DNA from 3 places in the Oribacterium sp. HCP28S3_H8 genome. Region 1 is predicted to be linked to each of the others. Evidence: riboswitches for the same ligand, from Rfam matches in the RefSeq annotation. Region 1 holds a riboswitch; each other region holds the start of a gene.

The links. A riboswitch is a leader RNA that binds a small molecule or an ion and turns the genes downstream of it on or off. The one in region 1 is predicted to bind thiamine pyrophosphate.
Region 2: linked by a shared signal. The riboswitch ahead of ACTNEN_RS07705 (energy-coupled thiamine transporter ThiT) and the one ahead of thiC (phosphomethylpyrimidine synthase ThiC) in region 1 are both predicted to bind thiamine pyrophosphate.
Region 3: linked by a shared signal. The riboswitch ahead of thiM (hydroxyethylthiazole kinase) and the one ahead of thiC (phosphomethylpyrimidine synthase ThiC) in region 1 are both predicted to bind thiamine pyrophosphate.

Annotation. Positions count from the first base shown of each region.
Region 1 covers NZ_JBQHUZ010000007.1:50,231-58,125, reverse strand. The annotation lists gene ACTNEN_RS09285 (hypothetical protein) at 1-1,343, shown strand, start outside; gene ACTNEN_RS09280 (threonine/serine exporter family protein) at 1,550-2,365, shown strand; gene ACTNEN_RS09275 (threonine/serine exporter family protein) at 2,365-2,811, shown strand; gene ACTNEN_RS09270 (YbaK/EbsC family protein) at 2,942-3,409, shown strand; gene thiC (phosphomethylpyrimidine synthase ThiC) at 3,605-4,918, opposite strand; TPP riboswitch at 5,087-5,185, opposite strand; gene ACTNEN_RS09260 (M18 family aminopeptidase) at 5,331-6,629, opposite strand; partial or broken gene yajC (preprotein translocase subunit YajC) at 6,790-7,053, shown strand; gene ACTNEN_RS09250 (D-alanine--D-alanine ligase family protein) at 7,413-7,895, shown strand, end outside.
Region 2 covers NZ_JBQHUZ010000005.1:111,322-119,216, forward strand. The annotation lists gene ACTNEN_RS07675 (polyprenyl synthetase family protein) at 1-232, opposite strand, end outside; gene ACTNEN_RS07680 (exodeoxyribonuclease VII small subunit) at 213-467, opposite strand; gene xseA (exodeoxyribonuclease VII large subunit) at 467-1,741, opposite strand; gene nusB (transcription antitermination factor NusB) at 1,738-2,286, opposite strand; gene ACTNEN_RS07695 (Asp23/Gls24 family envelope stress response protein) at 2,279-2,665, opposite strand; gene ACTNEN_RS07700 (helix-hairpin-helix domain-containing protein) at 2,805-3,371, opposite strand; TPP riboswitch at 3,470-3,571, shown strand; gene ACTNEN_RS07705 (energy-coupled thiamine transporter ThiT) at 3,606-4,142, shown strand; gene ACTNEN_RS07710 (bifunctional 5,10-methylenetetrahydrofolate dehydrogenase/5,10-methenyltetrahydrofolate cyclohydrolase) at 4,455-5,360, opposite strand; gene ACTNEN_RS07715 (cyclodeaminase/cyclohydrolase family protein) at 5,348-5,983, opposite strand; gene ACTNEN_RS07720 (type III pantothenate kinase) at 5,987-6,790, opposite strand; gene coaBC (bifunctional phosphopantothenoylcysteine decarboxylase/phosphopantothenate--cysteine ligase CoaBC) at 6,983-7,895, shown strand, end outside.
Region 3 covers NZ_JBQHUZ010000008.1:1,243-9,137, reverse strand. The annotation lists gene ACTNEN_RS10040 (amidohydrolase) at 1-244, shown strand, start outside; gene ACTNEN_RS10035 (dipeptidase) at 547-1,554, opposite strand; gene ACTNEN_RS10030 (FAD-dependent oxidoreductase) at 2,058-4,616, opposite strand; gene ACTNEN_RS10025 (NusG domain II-containing protein) at 4,740-5,180, opposite strand; gene bsh (choloylglycine hydrolase) at 5,214-6,218, opposite strand; TPP riboswitch at 6,518-6,625, shown strand; gene thiM (hydroxyethylthiazole kinase) at 6,754-7,575, shown strand; gene thiE (thiamine phosphate synthase) at 7,593-7,895, shown strand, end outside.

The DNA.
Region 1 (7,895 bases):
TTTTAGCGCATAATTTAACGGCATCGCCGGAGTCCGGCCACGCGAATGCAACTGGGGCGGAATTATCCAAAGCCCCGGAGCTATCGGTGGCAGACTGGTACATACGATATTCCGGAATTTCAGATGCATCCGGCAGTTTTCCGGCGGATGCGGTTGTAAAAGCCTGGATGGAGGGAAGCAGTCAGGGTGCGGCGGAACGTAAGACGCAGCTGATCGAGTCAATTTCTTCGGCCCATATTGGACCTAAAGCCAAACTCTGGCTTCCGCTGTTGATGGGCCTTATGCTGGCACATTTCGTTTTTTTCTTCACACTGCAAAACAGCTTATCCTCCGATTGGTATCTGCGCAGCAATTATGCATTCATTGCAGGCAGTGCGGCAGGTATGTGTATCCTTGCCTTAGGTACCTGTGCCTTATGGCTTTTTGAAAAAGGACGTCGTGGCACAGATCGTCCGCGTGGGAAGCTGCAATTCCTGGCGATGATTCTAAGAGGCATTGTATGGGAGATACTAATGCTTATGTTTGCCGGAATCACAGTCCTTTCGGCGTTCACTTTTGATGAGGAGAAGGTTCTTGCGCGGGATACATGCGACCCGTGGACGGGGAGGCGCTATACATACCTTGCAATGGAAAGTAGCTATGGCGGAAACGGTGTGACCAGGTATTACCGCGCTCCTAATTTTATGATCATGGAAGACATTTATACGTATCCGGACTGGCTTACGGATGCGAATGCTTCATCCGCGGATACCACAGAGGATGTGTGGGAGACAGAAACCGCAGCATCGGATATGGAAGCATCTGAAATACAGGATTCTAAAACGCAGACGGACGTCACGGAAGCATCCGGCACAGAAGCATTCGATACGGAGACATCTGCCGGAGAGACATCCGAAACAGGAACATCCAACCTGGAGGAATTTGATACCGGCGTTAGTGAGGAGAGTTTTATTGACGATGGTTTTGCAGCGCAGAATGCGATGCAGCGGGTCTATGAGTATCTTCAGAAAAATAATGTATATCCGGATCTCAGCATTTCCTATGATGCCAATGCCAAGGGGAATCTCTATGCGCGTATCAGTTCCGGCGCTGAAATAGTTGACGGAGGTACGATAGATTATGAACTGAGGCTTTACGATAATGGTGTCAAAGATACCAGTACAGAGCAAGACGCAAACCCAAACCAAAACCAGGGCGATCTGAATACTGCGGGCAAAAAGCAGCTTGAAATTGTATGTGAAAAGGTCTATTTAGCCGATGGCATGGATACCAGGCTGATGGGATTTTATCTTGTAGATCCGATCAGCGGTGAAGTGACAGATGAGCATAAGACCACATGGTAACAGCACAAGACCATATGTAAAAGCGCTTGCTTTTTAAACATCTGCATCTTGAATTTATACATGCAGGGCATAATCCGTGCATTTCGATCCTTCAGATTTTACTGTGCACTGTATACTTTGTAACTCATAAAAAGTATGTTATGATGCAGGCATAAAACAGAACATAGAAAAAGCAAATTTGCATAATTTACAGGGAGCGGCAGAATATGGTGAAGGACAACAGGAATCTCATCCTGGAAGATACGGAGAAACAGATTCTTCTCCATGACCTTATGGACATGGGAGAGCTTTTGTTGTCTTCCGGTGCGGAAATCAGCCGCGTTGAGGACACGTTGACGAGAATTGGCACAGCCTATGGGGCGGTGAGGATGAATGTTTTTGCCATTACTTCATTTCTTGTTGTCACGATGGTGTTTCCGGATCGCAGTCAGGTGACGGAGAGCCGGAGGATCCTTCAGCCGGATCAGACCAATTTCATGCGGATGGAGGAGCTCAATGCGTTAAGTCGTGCCTGCTGTACGCATCCGTTGCAGTTGACACCGAAGGATGAATTTGCGGCAAGGATCCAAACCATCGGTATGGAGCCGGAAAACAGAACCCGGACAATCCTGGGAAGTATCCTTGGAGCAGGTGGGTTTGCGGTTTTTTTTGGCGGCAGCATCCTGGATGGACTTGTAGCGTCGATTTTTTCGTTTTTGATCTGCGAGATGCAGAAATATCTTGGACGGATTTTTCCAAACCGTGTTATTTTTAACTTTATTGCAGCACTGCTCACCGGTACCGGCATTGCACTTGTATCGCAATGCTTCCGGTTTCTGCATATGGATAAGATCATGATCGGGGATATTATGCTGCTGATTCCGGGAATTGCTCTGACCAATTCGATTCGCAATATGCTGGTTGGAGATACCATCTCAGGAGCCATGCGGCTCATAGAAAGTATCCTCTGGGCAGCGGCGCTGGGACTTGGATTTTTTACGGCAATCCTCGTGGTCGGCAGATGGAACGGAGGTTTGATCTGATGAAAGAAACAATTCTTCAGCTTTTGGCAAGCTTTATCGGTTCTGCCGGATTTGCTTTGCTGTTTCAGATCCGATTAAAACTCTTACCTTGGGCTTCAATGGGAGGAGCTCTTACATGGGGAGTATATCTGCTTTTATCCGAGGGACTTAAGCTTGGGCCTTTTACGGCAAATCTCGTGGCAGCTGCATTCGGCGCACTACTCGCGGAGTTCTCGGCACGCATCTGGAAGGTTCCGTCCACACTTTTTTTTCTTCCGGCGGTGGTGTCTCTCATCCCCGGAAGCACGCTGTACTATACAATGTACGCCTTGGCTGCCAATCAGTACGAGGAAGCATCATTTTATGCCGGGCAGACCGGCTATTGCGCGATGGGCATCGCGATCGGAATCAGCCTGATCTGGGCTGCATTTAAGATCAGCACCAGCATACGGACTTCAAGGCGATGATATTATATACCTTGTGATACATGTTTTTGGCGAATGCTTCAGCCTCTGGAATGACAGTTATTCCGATCTCGTGACTTTACGTCTATGTGAAGTGCGAGTATATTGGAGAGAAAACAGGAGGAAAGAAATTATGTCATATGCTAAGGCGGAAGCGTATCTTAAATCCAAGGGTCTGGACTCTCATATCATTGTGCCGGAGGCCTCTACGGCAACGGTAGAGCTTGCGGCAGAGGCATTAGGTACGGAACCGGCAGCAATCGCCAAGACCTTATCTTTTTTGATCGGGGATGAGGCAATCCTGATTTTAACCGATGGGGATGCAAGGATTGATAACCATAAATATAAAGAAGCCTTCCATACTAAGGCTAAAATGATTCCACGTGAGGAAGTGGAAGAGCGAATCGGACATGCGCCGGGTGGTGTCTGTCCGTTTGGCATCAAGGATCATGTCAAGGTTTATCTGGATGCAAGCTTAAAAAAGCATGAGGTGGTGTATCCTGCTGCGGGAGACGATCACAGCGGAGTAAAGCTCACCATCCCGGAGCTGGAGCAGGCGGTGCCTTCCTTTACCTGGGTGGACGTCTGCAAAGCATCGTAAGAGTTCACCGGACCATAATGATTTATACAAGAAGTACCAAAAAGTACTAAGAAAAAGTACCTGAGAATCTAAGCCCCGGCGGCATATAAAGAAGCTGCCGGGACCGATCCCTCGGGTACTTTTTGCATTCACATATTTACACTTTGTACTTTACATATGGCAAGACGCGCTGTCGTAAAGAACTTGTTATCGTCTTTATAGAATGTCGATCATTTCGCCGGCAAGCGCTTTATTCATAGAACGGACAGCGCAGAATTTTCCGCACATGGAGCAGGTATCGCTGTGATCATCCTCGGGAAGTCTGGAATCCCGGATCTTTTTGGCTGTTTCCGGATCCAGGGCATATTTCCACTGCTCCTCCCAGTCAAGCTTACGGCGGGCATCTGCCATGCGATCATCCTGGTCTCTTGCGCCTGGCAGACCCTTTGCAATATCCGCGGCGTGAGCGGCAATCTTGGAAGCGACAATACCTTGACGCACATCCTCAAGGTTAGGAAGCGCAAGATGCTCGGCTGGCGTGACATAGCAGAGGAAGGAAGCGCCATTCATGGCAGCAATTGCGCCGCCAATGGCAGCAGTGATATGATCATATCCGGGCGCAATGTCGGTTACCAGAGGTCCAAGTACATAAAATGGCGCGCCCTGGCAGATGGTTTCCTCCAGCTTCATATTGGCGGCAATCTGATCCATAGGTACATGGCCAGGACCCTCGATCATGACCTGTACATCCTTTGCCCAGGCACGCTTTGTGAGCTCACCAAGACGGAGCAGCTCTCCGATCTGTACACCATCTGTGGCATCTGCAAGACAGCCGGGCCGGCAGGCGTCACCCAGAGAGATGGTGACATCGTATTCTCTGCAGATCTCCAGGATTTCATCAAAATACTCATAGAACGGATTTTCCTCTCCGGTCATGGACATCCAGGCAAAAACCAATGAACCGCCACGGGAAACGATATTCATTTTGCGCTTTCCGGACTTGATATCGGAAATGGTCTTTTTATTGATACCACAGTGCAGTGTGACAAAGTCCACACCATTTTCCGCATGCAGACGCACTACGTCGATGAAATCCCTGGCTGTTAGCGTTGCAAGATCTCTCTGGTAGTGAATGACTGCATCATACACAGGCACGGTACCGATCATTGCCGGACACTCGGAAGTCAGCTTCTTACGGAATGGCTCGGTGTTGCCATGGCTTGAGAGATCCATGATCGCTTCTGCGCCCATGTTTACTGCACTCAGGACCTTCTGCATCTCGATATCATAGTCCTTACAGTCCCGGCTCACTCCGAGATTCACATTAATCTTTGTCCGCAGCATCCGTCCGACACCATTTGGGTCAAGAGATGCGTGCAGACGATTGGCAGGAATCACCATCTGCCCTTCTGCAAGCCATGCCTTGATTTTTTCTACCGGATAATGCTCTTTTTCTGCAACCTTTTCCATCTCCGGAGTTATCATCCCCATCCGTGCGGCTTCCATCTGTGTATGATAGTTTCTTTCCATAGTACCTTCTGCTCCTTTCGGACAACGCCTGAAGTGGTGCTCCCATCAGGCTGCGATCAGGGGTCGAATGCTTCTTGCCGGGGCTTACGCATTACGTCATGTTCTGAAAGACTAAGGATGTACAAAAAAAGAAGTCCATGCCAGCGACACAGACTTCTTAATTCCTTACGATACGTGTTCTGACATCCCTCCGCTGGTATCATCCAGATCAGGTTCCTATGGTCGTGCGCAGCACCTCTCAGCCTTCCGGCTCCCATTGTCAATATGTATTTGCACGTTTTAGTATAGCACAGATCTTATCTGATGCAACAGTAAAGCGGAAGCAGCAGATAACATTTGCTAAGTGCTAAGTAGAATCGGCAGGTAAAATCAACAAGCAGCAAAAACAGCAAGTGAAATCAGACAGGGCAGCTTATGCTGTAAAAAATTTCTCTGCGAGCAACTCCAGAGCCTCCTGATCGTCCACACCCATCAGCTCACGTGCAGAGTGCATTGCAAGAATCGGCACACCGATGTCTACCGTCCGCATGGATAAAAGGGCGCTCGACAGCGCACCCAGGGTGCTTCCGCCGCGGATCGAGGAATTATTGGAGAATTTCCTGTAGCGAATGTCATTGTCCCGGCATAAAGCCTCAATCACGCTTACACAGCTTGCGTCAGTTGCATAGCTCTGGCTCGCGGCCATTTTGATGGCAAGACCGTCATTGAGACAAATCTGATTTTTGATGTCGCACTTTTCCGGGTGATTCGGATGAATCGCATGGGCAACGTCCATGGAAACCAGGAATCCATCCATCATGATATCCAGATACTCGGAACGGCCGTATCCAAGAGCGGTAAAGAGCTTTTCCAGGATCCTGTCCGTGATCGAGGACTGCGCGCCCTGCTTGGTGCGGGATCCGACCTCCTCATTATCATAAAGCGTAATTACATTAACAGAATTATCCCTGAGATTTTCATAGCTCTCGATGATGCCCGTAAGGCATGCCTGGACAGATGTAATATTGTCAATGCGGGGAGAACTAAGCAGCTCCTCTTTGAGCCCTGCACACATCGGCTGATCCAGATTGTAGAGATAGAGCTCATAATCCAGGATATCACCTGCATCTACGTTCAGTTCATCAGCAAGGAAATTGATCAGGAAGTTGTCATTTTCCAGGGTATCCCTGAGCATCTCTGCAAGCGGGAGCATGTCCACCTGCGCGTTAAAGGCGTATCCGTTGTTTATCTCGCGGTTCATATGGATGGCAAGATTTGGTACTGTGGCGACTGCCCGGTCAACATCGATAAAACGGACATCCGGCGCAAATGCATTCTCACCACGGACACAGACCTTGCCGGCAAGTCCGAGCGGGCGGTCCAGCCAGGTAGAGAGGATTGGACCACCGTAGACCTCGACATTAAGTTTGCCGTATTTTTGAAATTTCACCTCCGGATTTGGCTTAAGCTTAAGGCAGGGCCAGTCCGTATGTGCGGCTTCCATGCGGAGGCTCGGATGCTCGAGATCCATACCGATGGTGAATGCAACCAGTGAGGAGTCAAACACGGGAACGTAATAACCGTTGCCCTCCTCCAGTGTCCAGCGCTTGGTAAGGCTCAGCTCCTCAAATCCTGCCTCAGCGAGCTGCCGCTCGGCCTCCTGCACTGCGTGATAGGGAGAAACGCAGGCGCGCAGGGTATGCATGAGTCGTTCTGTTGTATCATTAATCATAGATCTGTGAATCCTTTCATAATTAAGATGCCTACAATGCTTTTATTTTAGCGGATTTATGTTTCTGATACAAGCATTGCTTCTTGAGTTTTACTGTGAATTATGCTAAACTTTTTTCTACATGTATGAATCAAATGCGATATTTCAGGAGGAATTTTTAATGTCTACAGTCGGTTGGATTATCTACCTGGTTGCCATTGTTGCGATGTTTTATTTCATTGGCATCAGACCGTCACAGAAAGAAAAAAAGAAGCAGCAGGAGCTTCTTAATTCCATTGCAGTTGGAGATACCGTGCTTACCAGCTCCGGATTTTACGGCGTGATCATTGATATGACAGAGGATACCGTCATTGTAGAGTTTGGAAATAACAAGAACTGCCGTATTCCGATGCAGAAGGCTGCCATTGTACAGGTGGAGAAGCCGACTACACAGGCAAATCAGTCAGCGGCAAAGGCAAATACCAAGCCGACAGCTAAGGCAGAGGACAAAAAGGCTGACAATAAATAAGTATTAAATGCTGTCGAAATATAACAATAGTTATTACGATATATGACTCTATTTTGCTATGTGCCATATTAAGAAGGTCCCGTCGGAAAACCGGCGGGACCTTCTGCTTCACGGAAATCCTGGATTTCCAAATGAGAGTTTTTGACGAAATGAATGAAAAAGCGTATGATAGACGCCGGGATTAAAGAAATATTCATCATGAAAATTTTCTAATCTGGTGAGTAAACTCATAAGTATGAGTATAAGATAGCAGTATTATAAGGAGCAAGGATTATATGAAACAGACCCTTCTTGCCGTATTTGGCGGTCGTTCAACGGAACATGAGGTTTCCTGCAAATCAGTTGTAAATATTGTCAATCATATTGATCCGGACAAGTATGATGTGGTTCTTGTTGGCATTACAAAGGATGGCAGATGGCTGCTTGTGGATTCTGTTAAGTCAATTACAGACAACAGCTGGTATCAGTCTGTAACAAAGGCAATACTTCTTCCGGATGCAGGACTTAAGTCACTGCTTATTGAAGGTCCGGATGGAAGCAAAACATATCGGCATGTGGATGTGATTTTCCCGGCGCTGCACGGGAAAAACGGTGAGGACGGAACCATTCAGGGACTTTTTGAGATGGCACATATTCCGTATGTGGGCTGTGGTGTGCTGGCCTCTGCGATTTCCATGGATAAGCTTTATACTAAAATTATTGTAGAGGAGCCGTTGAAGCGGATTGGTGTCCGCCAGGCAAAATATGTATCTATCGTT
Region 2 (7,895 bases), on a different contig from region 1:
TAAATGCCTCCAGTACCGGACGCATAAAATGATCCCATGCTGCATCCTTGGGGAAAAGCTCGTAAAACTCCATCATAAGCAGCGGACGCAGGCGCTTGCCTCCCGCTTCCACGGAATAATGCATAGCTTCAAGCACCGTTTTCTGCTCGCCTTCTGTATCCGGAAGATATTTCCGTATAATCTGCTCACAAATTTCTGTTTTATCCTTAAGATTAAGAGAGAATTCCTTCATCGTCTAACACCTTTACCTGTTTTTCGATCCGGTCAATGCTGTCATTTGCTTCCTTGATCAACGAAATCCCCTGCTTATACATATCAAAGGATTTTTCCAGACTGTCCTCTTTTTCCATATCTGCCAGCAGCGTCTCCAAAGCATTAAAAATCTCGGTAAGTGATTTCTTACTGCCGGTATCCGCCTTTTTACGTTTACGCACAGATTTTGATGATTCTGCTTCCTCTATAGCCATCAAGGCTCCTCTCTTTTCACCGTATGATCCACAATACTGATGATCTCTCCGTCAAGTAAGGTTGTAATCAGCTGATCGCCGTTCTGCACCTTTTGTATAGAATCCACCCGTCTTCCCTCCGAATCCCGGATATAGCCATATCCGCCGGAGAGCTTTTTTAAAGGAGACATCAGCTCCATTTTAGCCGTAAGAATTTCCAGGCGATGTCTCCTATCCTGTCGTATCTGATCCAGCCGTACACGCAGCGCCTTGTATTGCTCCAGCGTATTTCTCGCCTCCCGAACCTTCTGCTCCATATAGTTTTTAAGACTCCCCTCAAGCTCAATTGTTCGTTGGCGATCCGCAAGCAACACTGTCCTCGGATTGTATTTACCTGTTTTAAGGCGGTAATCCGAGACCCGCTGTCGTGCTGTATGCAGCTTGTCCTGTATTTCGTTGGAAAATGCCTCCTTATATCCGGCAAGGGATTCCATGAACTGCTGATAATCAAATACCGCAAGCTCTGCCGCAGCGGATGGCGTAGGTGCCCTCAGATCTGCCGTGTAGTCCGTAATGGTGGTATCAATTTCATGCCCTACAGCAGAAATAATCGGAGTATCCGCATCAAAAACAGCCTTAGCAACCGGTTCCTCATTAAAAGCCCACAGGTCCTCAATCGAGCCTCCGCCGCGTCCGACAATAATGACATCGAGGTTCATTTTGTCAAGTGTTTTAATGCCGGCGACAATAGACTGCGCCGCTCCGTCGCCCTGCACAAGAGCCGGATACAACACCAGCTCCACATAGGGATTTCTCCGCCGCGCAATCTGTACAATATCCCGTATAGCAGCACCGGTTTTAGCCGTAACAATACCGATTTTCTGCGCATATTTCGGAATCGGCTTTTTATACATCGGGTCAAACATCCCCATCTCCGACAACTCCTGCTTCAGCTGTTCAAATCGGATATACAGATCCCCGATGCCATCGGATGTAATCCCGCGTGCGTAAATCTGATAGCTGCCGCCTCGCTGATAAACCCCGATCGTTCCGGTAACCAGGACCTTCATGCCATTCTCTAATTTAAATTTCAGCCCCGCCCGGTCCCCGGCAAACATAATTCCGGAAATCTGCGAAGCTGCATCTTTTAAAGTAAAATAAATATGACCTGAGGTATGATATTTCAGATTGGAAATTTCACCGCTTACGGTAATCCCGTTAAGGACAAAATCCTCCTGAAACATATGCGCAATATATTGATTTACCTGGGTTACCGTGTATGCATTTTTATTCATTCGTGTTTTTTATTGACGAGAATATGCATGTTTTTACCATCCTGCGATTTCTCCATAAGCTCGCCCTTAGGTCTGGTATTTTTCTTTATCGAAGTCTCAGCGGCTGCCTTAGAGCTGTCCACAAGTCTTGCCAGCACACCGTTGACAAAGGATCCGGATTCCGGTCCTCCATATTTTTTGGCAAGCTCGACCGCCTCGTTGATGGCTACCTTCTCCGGAACCTCATCATCATACAAGATCTCATAAAGTGCAAGCCGCAGTACGCTTGCATCTGTCCTCGTCATACGTTTGGTCGTCCAGCCGGAAGCCGCGGCATCAATTTTTGCATCCAGCTCCGGGATTTTGGCAACAATTTTGGCAACCTCATCCTTGATCTTCCATTCATCCGCAGGAGACAGGTTTTCCAGATGGACTACACCATCGCCGTCCTCATAGTCAGGTGACTCAAAATAATTCGCAAGCTGATCCTGGATCTCATCCTCCGGATAAAACTGCGTGCTGAAAAGCATCTTTAACTTGTGATCTCTTTCTTCTCTCTTATTCATTTTCGTTTGTTACAACTCCGGCAATTTTAATATTAACATCCTGTACATGAAGTCCGGTCATACTCTCGATCGCCTGGCTCACCTTGTTCTGTACTTCTTTGGATACCTCCGGGATAGAGTAGCCATATTTAACATTCAGTGTAAGATCCACTGTCACATTTCCATCCTCAATGGCAATCTTAACCCCTCTGGATAAATCGCGGATGCCCATTCTGGCGATAATTGCTCCGGACCATCCTCCATCCATGGAGTCAACACCCTCCACTTCAGTCGCAGCAATGCCACTGATGATTGCAACTACTTCGTCTGCAATGATGACCTGACCGTTGCCGTCCTTTTCATAAACAACGTGTGTTGATCTCTCTTCGTTTTGCTCCATGTATGAACCTCCATCTGGTTTTGTGTTTTTAAGAACGATTTCCATACTTATGCGAACATAATACCACAATTATGCATAAAAAGAAAATATTTTAGAGAGAACATCCAGGGACTTAAGACCGGAGCTGTTGATCAATAAATCAGACCGTAATCTTATCTTTAAGCTTCTCGTAGGTTTTCTCTCCGATACGTTTTACATTCCGGATTTCCTCCGGTACTGCAAAGCCTCCCCAGGTTTCCCGGTACTCAATGATCTTTTGGGCTGTGGCAGGACCGATCCCCGGGAGCGAATCCAGCTCCTCAAGTGTCGCTGTATTAAGATTTATTTTATCATTTTTTTCTTGATTCATAATAGTATCCGCTGTGACAGTGTCCTCTCCGGAGCCTGCATGTGCTTCCTGTGGCTCTTGTTCTGAAGTTGCTGATTGTTCCTGTAGTTCTTGCTCTGAAGCTTCAGGTGCCTCCCGCTGCTCTTGTTCTAAAACAGCAGTGGTTTCATGAATCCTATGTTCTGAAGCTTCTAAAGTTTCATTTTCCTCTGCATGGAAATCCGTCTCTGATTCCCGGATCAATGTAAGCTCTCCTGTTGTCTCTCCATAGCCGGACAAGGCATAAGCTCCTCCCGCGATCAGCATAAGCAGAAGCATCACCGTTTCTCTCACTTTGCCAAGCTTCTGCTTCCATCGATAGATCTCTTTTTTAGTCAAACTGCTATCCCCCCTGTTCTGATCCTGCTTCCCTTCGATACTCTATCTTTGCCTTAAAATCCGAATCTTGACTAAATCCGCTTAAAAGCTATAATTAAACGTAACGCTAGGGGCGCCGCTTATGTGCTGAGATGATGTTTAATCAACCCTTTTACCTGATCAGGTTAATACCTGCGTAGGGAAGTCGTATATCAGTATTTCTGCGTGCCTCCTGTGTAATAAGGAGGTTTTTTTATGAGTAAAAATGTCAAGATTCTTGTCTACTGTGCCGCATGCATCGCTCTTGCAAGCGTTGCATCCATGATCAAGCTGTTTGAAGCCCCAATGGGCGGCTCCATTACCCTGTGCTCCATGCTTTTTGCTACCCTGCCAGGATACTTTTTCGGTCCTTCTATTGGCATCATTTCCGGTATCGCATATGGCATCCTGCAGTTTATCCTCGGACCATACATTGTACACCCCCTGCAGGTAGTCGTTGATTACGGTCTCGCATTTGGCGCTTTGGGACTCTCTGGCTTTTTCTGCCACATGAAAAACGGTCTGTACATCGGTTATCTTGTTTCCTGTTTTGGTCGCTGGGTATTTGCAGTGCTTTCCGGAGTCGTATTTTTCAGCTCCTATGCTCAGGAAGCAGGATGGGCATCTCCGCTGCTGTATTCCTGTGCATACAACGGCTTTTATATCGCGATTGAAGCCGGCATTACCTTAGTCATCCTTGCAATTCCGGCGGTACGCAAAGCCATCGATCAGATCCGTCGCAGCGCGCGTTAATTTTTAACAATATATCCTGAAATATCAATGAAAGAGTTTCATCGAATCAGCAGAACGCTGATAGAAAAATCATAACAGATTCTATTAAATTTAGCAATAAGAACTGATTATAATTAAATTTCATCAAAACAAATCAAAATCAAATCTCAGAGTCATTGAGACATCAAAACCATAGAAATCCTGGATTTTGAAAAATCGTATCCAATTATGAACGGGACTGTTGCCGGCACTAAAAAGTGCTCCTGCAGCAGCCCCGTTTTAAAGTCATTGTTTTAAGCCACATCCACGTGGTCATTTCAGCTTTTATGCTTGTTACGGTCTGCCCGGCTTCCATGCATCCTCAAGATACTGATCTTTTGTTTCCTCCTCCGATGTAAAGTTGATCTGCCGTCCGGCTGCCTGCACCAGATGCTTGGCAAGTACCGCTGTAGTTACCACGCCGACTCCGCCCGGCACCGGCGTTACCGCACCCGCCTTAAGAGAAATCGTATCATAGTTACAGTCTCCCACGAGATGTCCGTCCTGATCCACATTGATCCCGACATCAATCACGGTTGCGCCCTCACGGATATAACTGGATCCGACCATCTGCGGTCTGCCAACAGCGACAACCAGGATGTCTGCAGACTGGCAGATTTCCTTAAGATTCTCCGTCTTGGAATGACATACCGTCACCGTGGCATTTTCCTGAAGCAGCAGCATAGCCAGTGGCTTCCCGACCACAAGGGACCGACCTATAATTACCGTATGCTTCCCCTGCATCTCGATCTGATAGCCCTTTAACATCTCCAGAACTGCCTGGGCAGTGCAGGGTGCAAATGCATCTCTATCGCCCATCATCACACCAGCGAGATTCTGGCGGGTAATTCCATCGAGATCCTTCGCCGGATCCATGTTTCCAAGCATTTCCTCTTCATCAATCTGCTTTGGCAGCGGGCGCATCACCAGGATCCCATGGATCTCCGGATCCTGATTAATAAACCGGAATGCATGCTGGAAGTCCACATTAGAGACATTCCCCGGAAACTCATAGGTCTTGACTTCCAGTCCGAAGTCCATAAATCTCTTCTTCACAGAGTTTTCATAGGCAATATCTTCCGCCCGCTCTCCAACCCTGACAATCGCGAGTGCCGGCATGATACCATTGTGACTTCCGACAAAATCCAGACATTCATTTTTGATCTGATCGTAAACGAGTTTTCCTCTTAATTCCTGCATATGCTTTTCTCCACCTTGTCAAAAATATCCTGCGCCTTCCGGATCCCGGTCTGCCTGAGCGTCTCTGCATAATGTACCATCTGCCCGGCATGTTCCCGGTCCTGCATCATCCTGGTATTAATATAAACATTCATAATAGCACCATTGAGTGCCGTCTCAAGAAACTGCACTCCGACACCAACATCGCTGACTGAAAGTCTGGATCCGTGCTCCGCAAGCTTTTCCATAAGATCCAAAGCTTCCACTACCTTTTTCATAAGCTTAATCGGCACATCCGTAGCATCACATAGGCATTTTTCCAGTGTGATCCTGCGAATGCCTTCCTGCTCTGCACTGTCCCGCGGAAGTCCATAGGCTCTTGACAGCGGCAGAAAAACAGCCTCATCCTCATCAGAAAGCTGCAGGAAATCCTCCCGGATCCGGATCAGCTTCTCCTGTATGTCCCGGATTTCCGCTTCATACTCCCTGTATTTCTTTTTTCCAAGCGTAAGATTTCCTTCCATAAGTCCGAGGCTCACACCAAAGGCTCCGGCAAGTGCAGAAGCGCCGCCACCGCCAGGCACCGGCTCCTTGGAGGATAAACGCTCAAGATAATCCCGGATTTGAAGCTCTGCTGTTTCCATGATTTATGTCCTTTCTTCCAGTGCTGCCAGACGATGCTGATTTCTATGATACAGAAGCTCCATGCCGGCAAATAAAAGCTCCGGTTCATATGAAACCTCATGTTTCAGCCAGGGGATCACGTAGCGGCTGAGTCCTCCTGTCAGCACCAGTGGAACCCTGTCTACTCCCAGTTCCTGTGCTACACGTTCTGCAATGCCGTCAATCATAGCTGCCTGTCCAATGACCGCACCGCTTATGATACTCTCAACTGTATCTGCTCCGATCAGCCTTTCCGGTGCTGCGGCACAAAGCTCCGGAAGCTGCGCTGTGTACTCTCCAAGTGCACGGAGTGAGAGCTGAATGCCGGCGGAAATCATACCGCCCAGAAACCGTTTTTGCCCGTCTGCAACGGAGATGGTGGTTGCCGTACCAAGATCACACACCAGAACGGGCGCTCCGTATTTGGCTACAGCTGCTGTCATATCGGTAATCCGGTCAATACCAAGCGTAGCGCTGTCATAGTCGGAAAGATCCAGTCCGCTGTCAAAGCTTCGGTCGATTTTGAGACAGGGCTTCCCCGTAAGATGCCGCGCGGCTGACATGATGAGTGCATTTGCATCCGGAACCACAGAGGAGAGGATGGAGCCCTCGAGCTCTGCCGGCGTAATTTTATGCTTATATAGCATGTCCCGGAACAGATCATAAAGCGTCTGCTGATCCCGACGCACCCGTGTTTCCATGCGCTCTGTAAAAAGGACACTGCCCTCCTCGATACATCCGACAACAATGTTTGAATTTCCGACATCAATTGCAAGTATTTTAGCCATCGCTCCGCCTTTCCTTTGCTTCCGGATAATAATACAACAATCCGGCTGCTTCAACAAGACTCTGCGTTGTCTTGGTACTTGAAAAACGTCCGTGACACCGGTAAGATATTTACAGACGTTTTTGTTTATATGCCATGAGGCTTCCTTATTAATAATAGAAATCAAATACAGACGGATAATATGGAGGAATTTATGCTGAAAGGGAAAAATATACTGTTGGGAGTTACCGGAGGAATTGCCGCCTACAAGGCTGCTGCACTCTGCTCTTTGCTTGTAAAACAGCATGCCAATGTCGATGTAATCATGACGGACAATGCCACGCAATTTATTACTCCCAATACCTTTGAGGCGCTGTGTCATAACAGAGTCGTGACCGATACCTTTGACCGGAACCATCCATGGGAGGTGGAGCACATTGCTCTTGCAGAAAAAGCGGATGCGATGATCATTGCTCCGGCAACTGCCAATACCATTGCGAAGCTTGCAAATGGCATTGCCGACAACATGCTGACCACAACCGCCCTGGCATGCTCCTGTCCCAGGCTGATCGCTCCCGCGATGAACACACATATGTATACTAACCCGGTTACAAGGGATAATATCGAGAAGCTGCGCCACTATGGATGGACCGTAATAGAGCCTGCCTCCGGGCACCTTGCCTGCGGCACCAATGGTACCGGGAAGCTTCCGGAGCCGGAGTTACTGCTGCAGCATGTCATCCATACAGCCTGGCACAGTAAAGACATGACAGGGCTTCGTGTGCTGGTAAGTGCCGGTCCGACACAGGAGGACATTGATCCGGTGCGTTACATTACCAATCACTCCTCCGGCAGGATGGGCTACAGTATCGCAAGGGTTGCTGCGGCAAGAGGTGCCGAAGTAACGCTGGTAAGCGGACCGGTAAATCTTGAACCGCCCATTTATGTCAATACCATTAAGATCAGGACTGCAGAACAGATGTATCAGGAGATCACCTCTCGCGCGGGCGATCAGGATATTATTATAAAAGCTGCGGCTGTCGCAGACTACCGTTCTGCAACAGTCGCAGCTGAAAAAATTCATAAAAAGGATGACGCGGATGCCAGCTTGCAGCTGGAGAGGACCA
Region 3 (7,895 bases), on a different contig from region 1:
TGTCTCCATTACAACCATGGCAAATGGAACTCCGGGACACTCCTGGTGTCTCACTGCGCAGGGTAAGAGCTCAATTGCGCATAAGGGCATGCATGCTGCAGCCCTGGTGCTGGCAGAAGCTGCCGAGAAGCTCTTTACGGACTCCGAGCTTGGCGCAGAAATCAAAGCGGATTTTGTAAAAGTCAAAGGACATGAAAAATACGAGAAGCTCTTGCCGGACAGCGCAAAGCCAGGAGATTTCTGATCACACATCCGTCAACAGTCATCATCCTAACCCTGTACCTGTATCTAATTGATGCAGATACAGGGTTTTTTACTGTTTATTTTGGAGTCCAAAGAAATAGCTTAAAAGCGTCACTTTTCACTTCAAGATCCAAAAAAAGTGCCGTGTGGCGGCATCTTTTTTATAGCTCTTTTTGATGGCTTCCGTACAGCCAGAAGCTCTCGTATAAAAAAAGCTGCCGAACCTATATACGCAGGCTCGACAGCTCCTATATAAATTTTGTGTAAAATGTTGTGATCGGATTTTTTGCAATGATCCCAAGTTTATCCTAAAACTCTCAGCACATTCTCATAACGGAACTTATCCAGGGTCCGCTCCGAAAAACCGTCCTTTGCCAGGCGATTAAACAGAAGCTCCATCTTGTCCGGCCCATCAATTTCCGGTTTTCCATCAAAGCCATCAAAGTCTGTTCCAAGCGCAGGTAAGTCCTCTCCACCGATCTGGTACATATGCTCAATATGTGCTGCCAACATATCCACCGTTGTTTCCGGCAAATTCTTTTTACCCACAGTATCTCCCGGCACAACAAAGCTCTGGAAAAAGTTAAGTCCCATGATGCCACCCTGATCCGCAAGCGCCCGGATCTGTTCATCCGTAAGATTTCTCGGATGCTGTGTAATCGCATAGCAGTTAGAGTGAGATGCAATAAACGGCTTATGCGAATGCTTCGCAACATCCCAGAACCCACCGGCATTGAGATGCGATACATCCGCAAGGATATCAAGGCGATTCATCTCCTCCAGCGCCTCGATGCCAAAGGGCTTTAATCCCCGGTTCATCATTTCCGGATCCGTGGAATTAGGATATCCAAGACAGTTTTCATGATTCCAGGTAAGTGCAATGGCTCGCACTCCATCCTCATATAGCCCGATGAGCCGGGAAATCTTGTCATTAAGGAACCGACCATCCTCTATGGTGAGCACAGCAGAGCTCTTTCCGGATTTCCGGTTGGTCTCCACTTCCGTGCGATTCCTTGCAAGCGCGATCACATCATTGTGCCTGTCTACTGCTTCATGCAGCACCTTTACAGCATCCCTGTAAAAGCTTTCATCATCCGGTACCTCCCGGCTGCCATCCGGGTTCTTCCTTCCAAACCGCATTTCAAATGCCTTTTCCGGAGGAAAGAAAACAGCAAAAAACTGCAGCACCTGCTGCGCTTCTGCCATCTTTTTAAAATTAATATGTCCTGTTCCATCATATAAGCTCTCTGCACCATCGCTATAGCCTCTTAACAGCGTGTCGCAGTGCATATCCGCATAATGACAAATCATAAAAACCACCTTTCACTACACTGAATCCATGATCATCATAGCATATTTTCACACTCTCAGACAGCATTCTTTTATTAGTTATGGTTAACACTTTAATGGGTGATGTCATCCTGAAAATTCAGCCTATCGCGTTTTTTATATGATTTCATACCCGAATCTGCGGCAAAAGCAATGCTTCGAGAGGCAGCCATGATGGTCTTTTCGGCCTATATGAAATTCTAGTGGTCTGCATACCCGAATATCTGGCACATTTTCGGGTACGTTTTAAAAGTTTTTCTGTATAGGCCGAAACGCTCCTTTTATATGTCCCTAATAAAGACAATTTTACAGTGAAATCCGTATGTATTCGGGTACGTTTGCCCCTTACACCCTGCATAGGCCGAATTAAGACCAACTCCAAACCAGATTTGAGCCAATTTCAGTTTGCAAGGCGCAAAAGAATCGATAAAAATGGGTAAAAGAAAAAGGAGACCCCATAAAGGAATCTCCTTCTCCTGATTTACTTACGCATTATCTGCTGCGATCGCCTTGGCTGCGGTACGTCCGGAAACGATGATCTCTGTGATAGCATTACCTCCCAGACGGTTTCCGCCATGGATACCTCCGGTAACCTCACCGGCTGCATAAAGTCCCTTGATGACCTTGCCATCCTTATCCAGTACATGACGGTCGGTATCTACAACAATACCACCCATGGTATGATGTGTGCTCGGTGCAAGCAGACGTACACGAAGCTTCACATCATCCAGCTTATAGGTTGAAGGATCATAGGAGCCATCAGCCTTCTTATCCGCAGTACCAATCAGTGCAGAGAACTGCTTCTTGCTGACATCCTGCGGCTGTCCGCCTGTCATGATCGCTTTATCATAATCCTCAATCGTAGCCTTGACGGTCTCCGCATCGGTCTCAAGACCAAGCTCCTTAAAGAGCTCCGGAAGCTCGGCAACGGTTCTTACATACTGACGGTTAGCAACATCCTCTTCCTTATATGGATACGGTCCTGGAATCGGAACCTCTGCATTGGCAATTTCAATAAATACGCCCTTCGCGCCGTCCTTTTCAATACCATTTTTAAATTCACCAAGCGACAGTACATCTCGCTCAGAAGTCTCATCTACAAATCTCTTGCCTGTGGTCGGATTAATATAAATTGCATAGTCACCGCCGCCAAACGCAAGATTACCATTATCAATCCAGGAAATCGGCATCAGCTGTGTCCAGCCCTCACCGGTCGTTGCCGCACCTGCCGCCTCTGCCATCTTGATGCCATCTCCCTGCAGAGAAGAACGGTTGGTCGTCTTGGTGGATGTGCTCAGGTAGTCACTGGACCAGTACTTATTGGTATCTACAACCATCTGAATGTTGGCTGCATATCCTCCGGTCGCGAGGATAACACCCTTGCTTGCATGCGCGGTTACCGGCGTGCCATCATACATCGTACCCTTGACACCAGTTACCTTACCATCCTCAACAATCAGCTCCTCCGCCGTGGTTCTTGTTATAATGGTATTTTTTTCATTTGCCTTTTTAAAGGAAGTCATCGGAGCTACAAAATACGTGCCCCATCTGCCCTTATACTCCTCCGGCTTTCCATCACCATCGGTATCCACATTGGCACCGATGAACTGGTTCTCACGATACCACAGAGCACCAATCAACGTAGGCTGTGTATCCTCAACAAAGGTACTTCCCATGGACTCAAGCCAGGGCTTAACCTCCTGACCATCGGTAATGAACTGCTTTACAAGATCCACATTACCATAGATCCACTCAGAGCCATCTGCAGACTGACGAAGACCACCGTAATAGGTCTGGAAAATATGCAGATTTACTGTGGAAAAAAGCGTAAGCTCCGACTCCGGAGTGCCTGCATCGAGCTTTGGCTGTGCCCAGTCAAGATATGCCTTGATCTCCTGCTTAAGCTCCTTGAGAACCGGCAGATAATCTGCATGTACACCATGCTTTGAGAGCTCCTGGATGTCGCCTGCAACATACTCATGATCTTTATAATAGCTGTCGTCAAATGGTTCCTCACTCCAGCCATAGATCGTCTTCAGCTCATCGATGCAACCCTGCACAGACTTGACCTTATTATAGGTCTGACCGTCAAATCCAGTACCTGTAGTTGCATCCGGATCATTTTTATCCCATACAAGATACGGCATCACAGACTGATACTGTCCACCGGATACCAGCGTATTACCGCCGATCTCCGCGTTTTTCTCCATAAGCAGTACCGTATTGCCTTCCTGTGCTGCCTGTGCCGCCGCAGAGATACCTGCACCGCCGCCGCCGACAATAACCACATCATAGGTATCCTCAATCGGATCCTGTGCCTTAAGCTCTACTGTATTTTTGGCGAATGTATCTCCGTCGCTTACGCCCGCTTCCTTGGCGGCTGCATTCACCGCTTCCTTCAGAGCTCTGGAGGTAAAGGTTGCGCCGGATACCGAATCCACGCCGGTGCCATTGGCCTCGACAATCTCCGGAATCAGAATGTCATATGCCACATCACCCACATGCTCTGTTTCCTTGGAATCCTTCACCTCGATCCCTGTAATTGCGCTGTCCGAGAAGGTTGCGCTTACTGTAACAGGTCCATTATAACCGGTTGCTGTACCCTCATACGTGCCTGCCTTAAAGCTCACAGTACCACTGCCCTGACTTGCAGATGCCTCACCCTTAGCCTGCTTCAGTGCATCATCAAACGCCTTTTTAACAGCATCACTTGTAATCGTAGATCCCGATACCGCATCCACATCACTGCTGCCTTTTTCCAGCAGCGTCTTTTGCAGCTCCTTGATCGCAGCTCCGCCCTTATCCGGTGTCTCTTTGTCTCCGGTGATTTCAAGATCTGTGATCTTATCCGCATCAACCGTAAGCTTTACCTTGACTTCTCCGCCAAATCCCTGTGCAGATGCTTCATACGTACCTGGTGTATAGACACCGGAAGCTGCTGTGCCTGCCGCTGCAGTTGTAGCCTTGGTACCTGCCGAACTGCCACAGCCTGCCAGGGATAAAATCAGCATTGCACTGACAGAAGTGGTTACAATTTTTTTCATAATACCTCCAAGATTATATAAATCATTAAGCAATATGATAAAAATGTAACATACAGACGTCAATATTTCAATTCCCATATGTAAAATATTTACCGGATACTTTACATTTATCCGAAAAATATCTCAGGATGTTTCAATAGTGACCAAAAGTCCATGTGGCAGACACACAATGGGAATATCATAGGCATCCGACGTAAGCGGTTCCATTGAGACACAGACAAGCCCCGGACAGTTGGATTCAGACATATAAACAGTGCCGTCCTTAATGGTCAGGAGATTGACATTATGATTGGAGGGATACGCTTCCTCCCCTAAGGATGCAAGAACCGTATGGAAATCCGTCTCTCTCGCGGTTCCATCCTCAATGATATACTTTTGATCTTTGTCAAGGTCTGTCCTCAGGATCTCCGTACCCTGGAAGCTGACCACCACCTGAGATTTATCCCCGACCTGTCTTCGGAAATAAAGGGCAGCAGCACTTCCAAGCAGCAGAAAAAGGACTGCCAGTCCAAGCAGGCAGTCCCTCCTATGAGATTTAATAAATGATCTGATTTTCTGTTTCATTATAATCCTTGTGCTAATATTTTCCGGTCTTTCTTATTTATGTTTATTTACGATCCGGATGTCAGGATCCTTTTCCAGCTCATACGTAATAAGCTGATCCCCGTCCAGATCCTCCTGATGCAGATCCACCCCTGTAATCCGGCTGTTATTATAGGTCGTGTAATAGTAGATGCCCTGATCCATATTGCAGCAGGAGCTGTAAATTGTATACTCACAGATCGGTTTTCCATCATCATCCGTACCCAGACGACAGCAACCCTTCTGCTGCTCCACCGAGCCCAGAATCTTAAAGAACTGGCTCACATTTTCCGCTTCGCTCTCACCCGCAATCGAGTTCATCCTTGTAAAAGCCACCTTCACAAAGCGTGATGCCGATGACAGATCCCCGGGAATGCCTATGCCGCCCATACCACGACTATAGTAGTGGACCGGAACATTCGCCGCAAAACGATTGACCGGTTCCTCTGCCGATGCTCCGAGATAATCCTGGATATGCAGCAAATGATAGTCAAACGTCGGATTATTAGTCATGACACCATAGGGATTATCGTAAATATTTCCGCCACGGCTGGTCTGCTCAAACACCACTGACTCTTTCTGGTCCGCAATCATCCAGTGCAGTGGACTTGGCGGAAGCTCCGTGCGGAATGCTGTATCCGTGATCTGAATCCTCTTTAACAGTACCCGCGCCTCCTCTACACTGCGGCACTGCCCCAGTATCCAGGAGATAAACTCAAAGGATGCGACCGAGTCCTTTGCGGGATCCTGCCCGGCTGGCACATAGACTGCATTTCCCGGGAAATTAAGTCCTGCCATGCTGAGACCGTATTCATTGGTCGCATCATAATAAAGAGGAAAATCGTCCAGTACATATGCCATCCCGATCATCGCATAGTGCCGCGTAAGGTCCGGCATGTGCCTCATAGGCAGCGGCTTGTTTCTGGGCGTGATGGTAACACTCTCATGATACGAATATTCAAGATCCAGATTTCTGCCAAAATAATGATCCTTAGCATAAAAAGTTGCCGCTGTACACATAGGATTTCCTCACTTTCTTTAAGGTTCCGTCATACTGGATGTGCGAGATATATAAAATCTTTATTTATTGTATGAGAGTCATAACATAGAATGCAAGTCTTTTTTAAATATTTTGTGTTAAAGACTCTCATTTCAATAGATGCCTTCCTCCGTCTTGGAAAGACCATTTCCTCCGACTATTCAGTATATGAAGAAAAATCTGCTCACAACACTGGTAAGTACATCATAGCGCTGATGGTCTTGCGATACGTACACATTGCTTTATTGACATTCTCTCCCTGCGGCGCTATGATGTAGAAAATTTAACTACGGGGAGCCCGCTGAAGCGAGCTGAGAGTGAACTGATTGGTTCAGACCCATAACCTGATTTGGATAATGCCAACGTAGGGATAAAAGAACCACGTACATAAAGGATGTTTCCGGTCAGGAAGCATCTTTTTTTGTAGGCATAGATCCTAACGTAAATTGCCAAATCCACTGACAGTTTAAAATTCCGGCTGTTTCTCTGATTTGGCATAGCAGGAAGGAGTATTTCATGCTTGGAGAGTATCTTGAAAACGTAAGAAAAAAAAGTCCTCTGGTACATAACATCACAAATTATGTCACCGTCAATGATGTCGCTAATATCATACTGGCCTGCGGCGCAAGCCCTATCATGTCCGATGAGCCGGACGATGTCGAGGATATCACCTCCATCTGTGCTGCCTTAAACATTAACATCGGCACCTTACGCAAACGCTCCATTGAGAGCATGCACCTTGCAGCGAGAAAAGCTGCCTCGCTTGGTCATATCCTCGTACTGGATCCCGTTGGTGCCGGGGCAAGCACTCTGCGTACTACCACTGCTGCCTCGCTGCTGGAGGAAGTTTCTTTTACACTGATCCGCGGGAATGTCAGCGAGCTCAAGGCACTTGCACTTGGCAGCCGTTCAACAAAGGGCGTGGACGCGGATGCGGCGGACGTAGTAACTGATGAAAATCTCGATCAGATGGTTAACTTTGCCAAAACCTACGCCAAAGCTGCGGACTGTGTCATCGCTATGACCGGTGCGATCGATCTTGTTGCGAATGCTTCCAGCTGCTATGTGATCCGCAATGGTCGGAAGGAAATGAGCTCCATCACCGGAACCGGATGCCAGTTATCCGGGCTTTCTGCCGCGTTTCTGGCTGCAAATCCGGAGCATCCTCTGGAAGCTGCCGCTGCAGCGGTATGCACCATGGGACTTGCAGGTGAAATTGGATATTCTTATATGCATCCGGAGGATGGCAACTCCACATATCGAAATCGGATCATTGACGCCGTGTACAACATGAATGGCAGCACCTTGGATAAAGGCGCAAAATACGAAATTCGCTGAACAAGGGAGGAGCACAAATGCTGGAGGATAAAAATGCTTTACTATTATATGCTGTCACGGATCGCCGCTGGCTAAATGGCAACAGCCTCAAAGATCAGGTGGAAAAAGCTATCAAGGGAGGGGCTACCTTTATACAGCTGAGAGAAAAGGATCTCGACCGGGCTTCCTTTAAAGCGGAAGCCCTTGAAATCCAGGCACTTTGCCGTGCATATCACATTCCGTTTGTTCTGGATGATGATGTTGACCTGGCGGTAGAAATCAATGCAGATGGCGTGCATGTAGGACAGAAGGATCTGGAGGCAAACTGTGCAAGGCAAAAA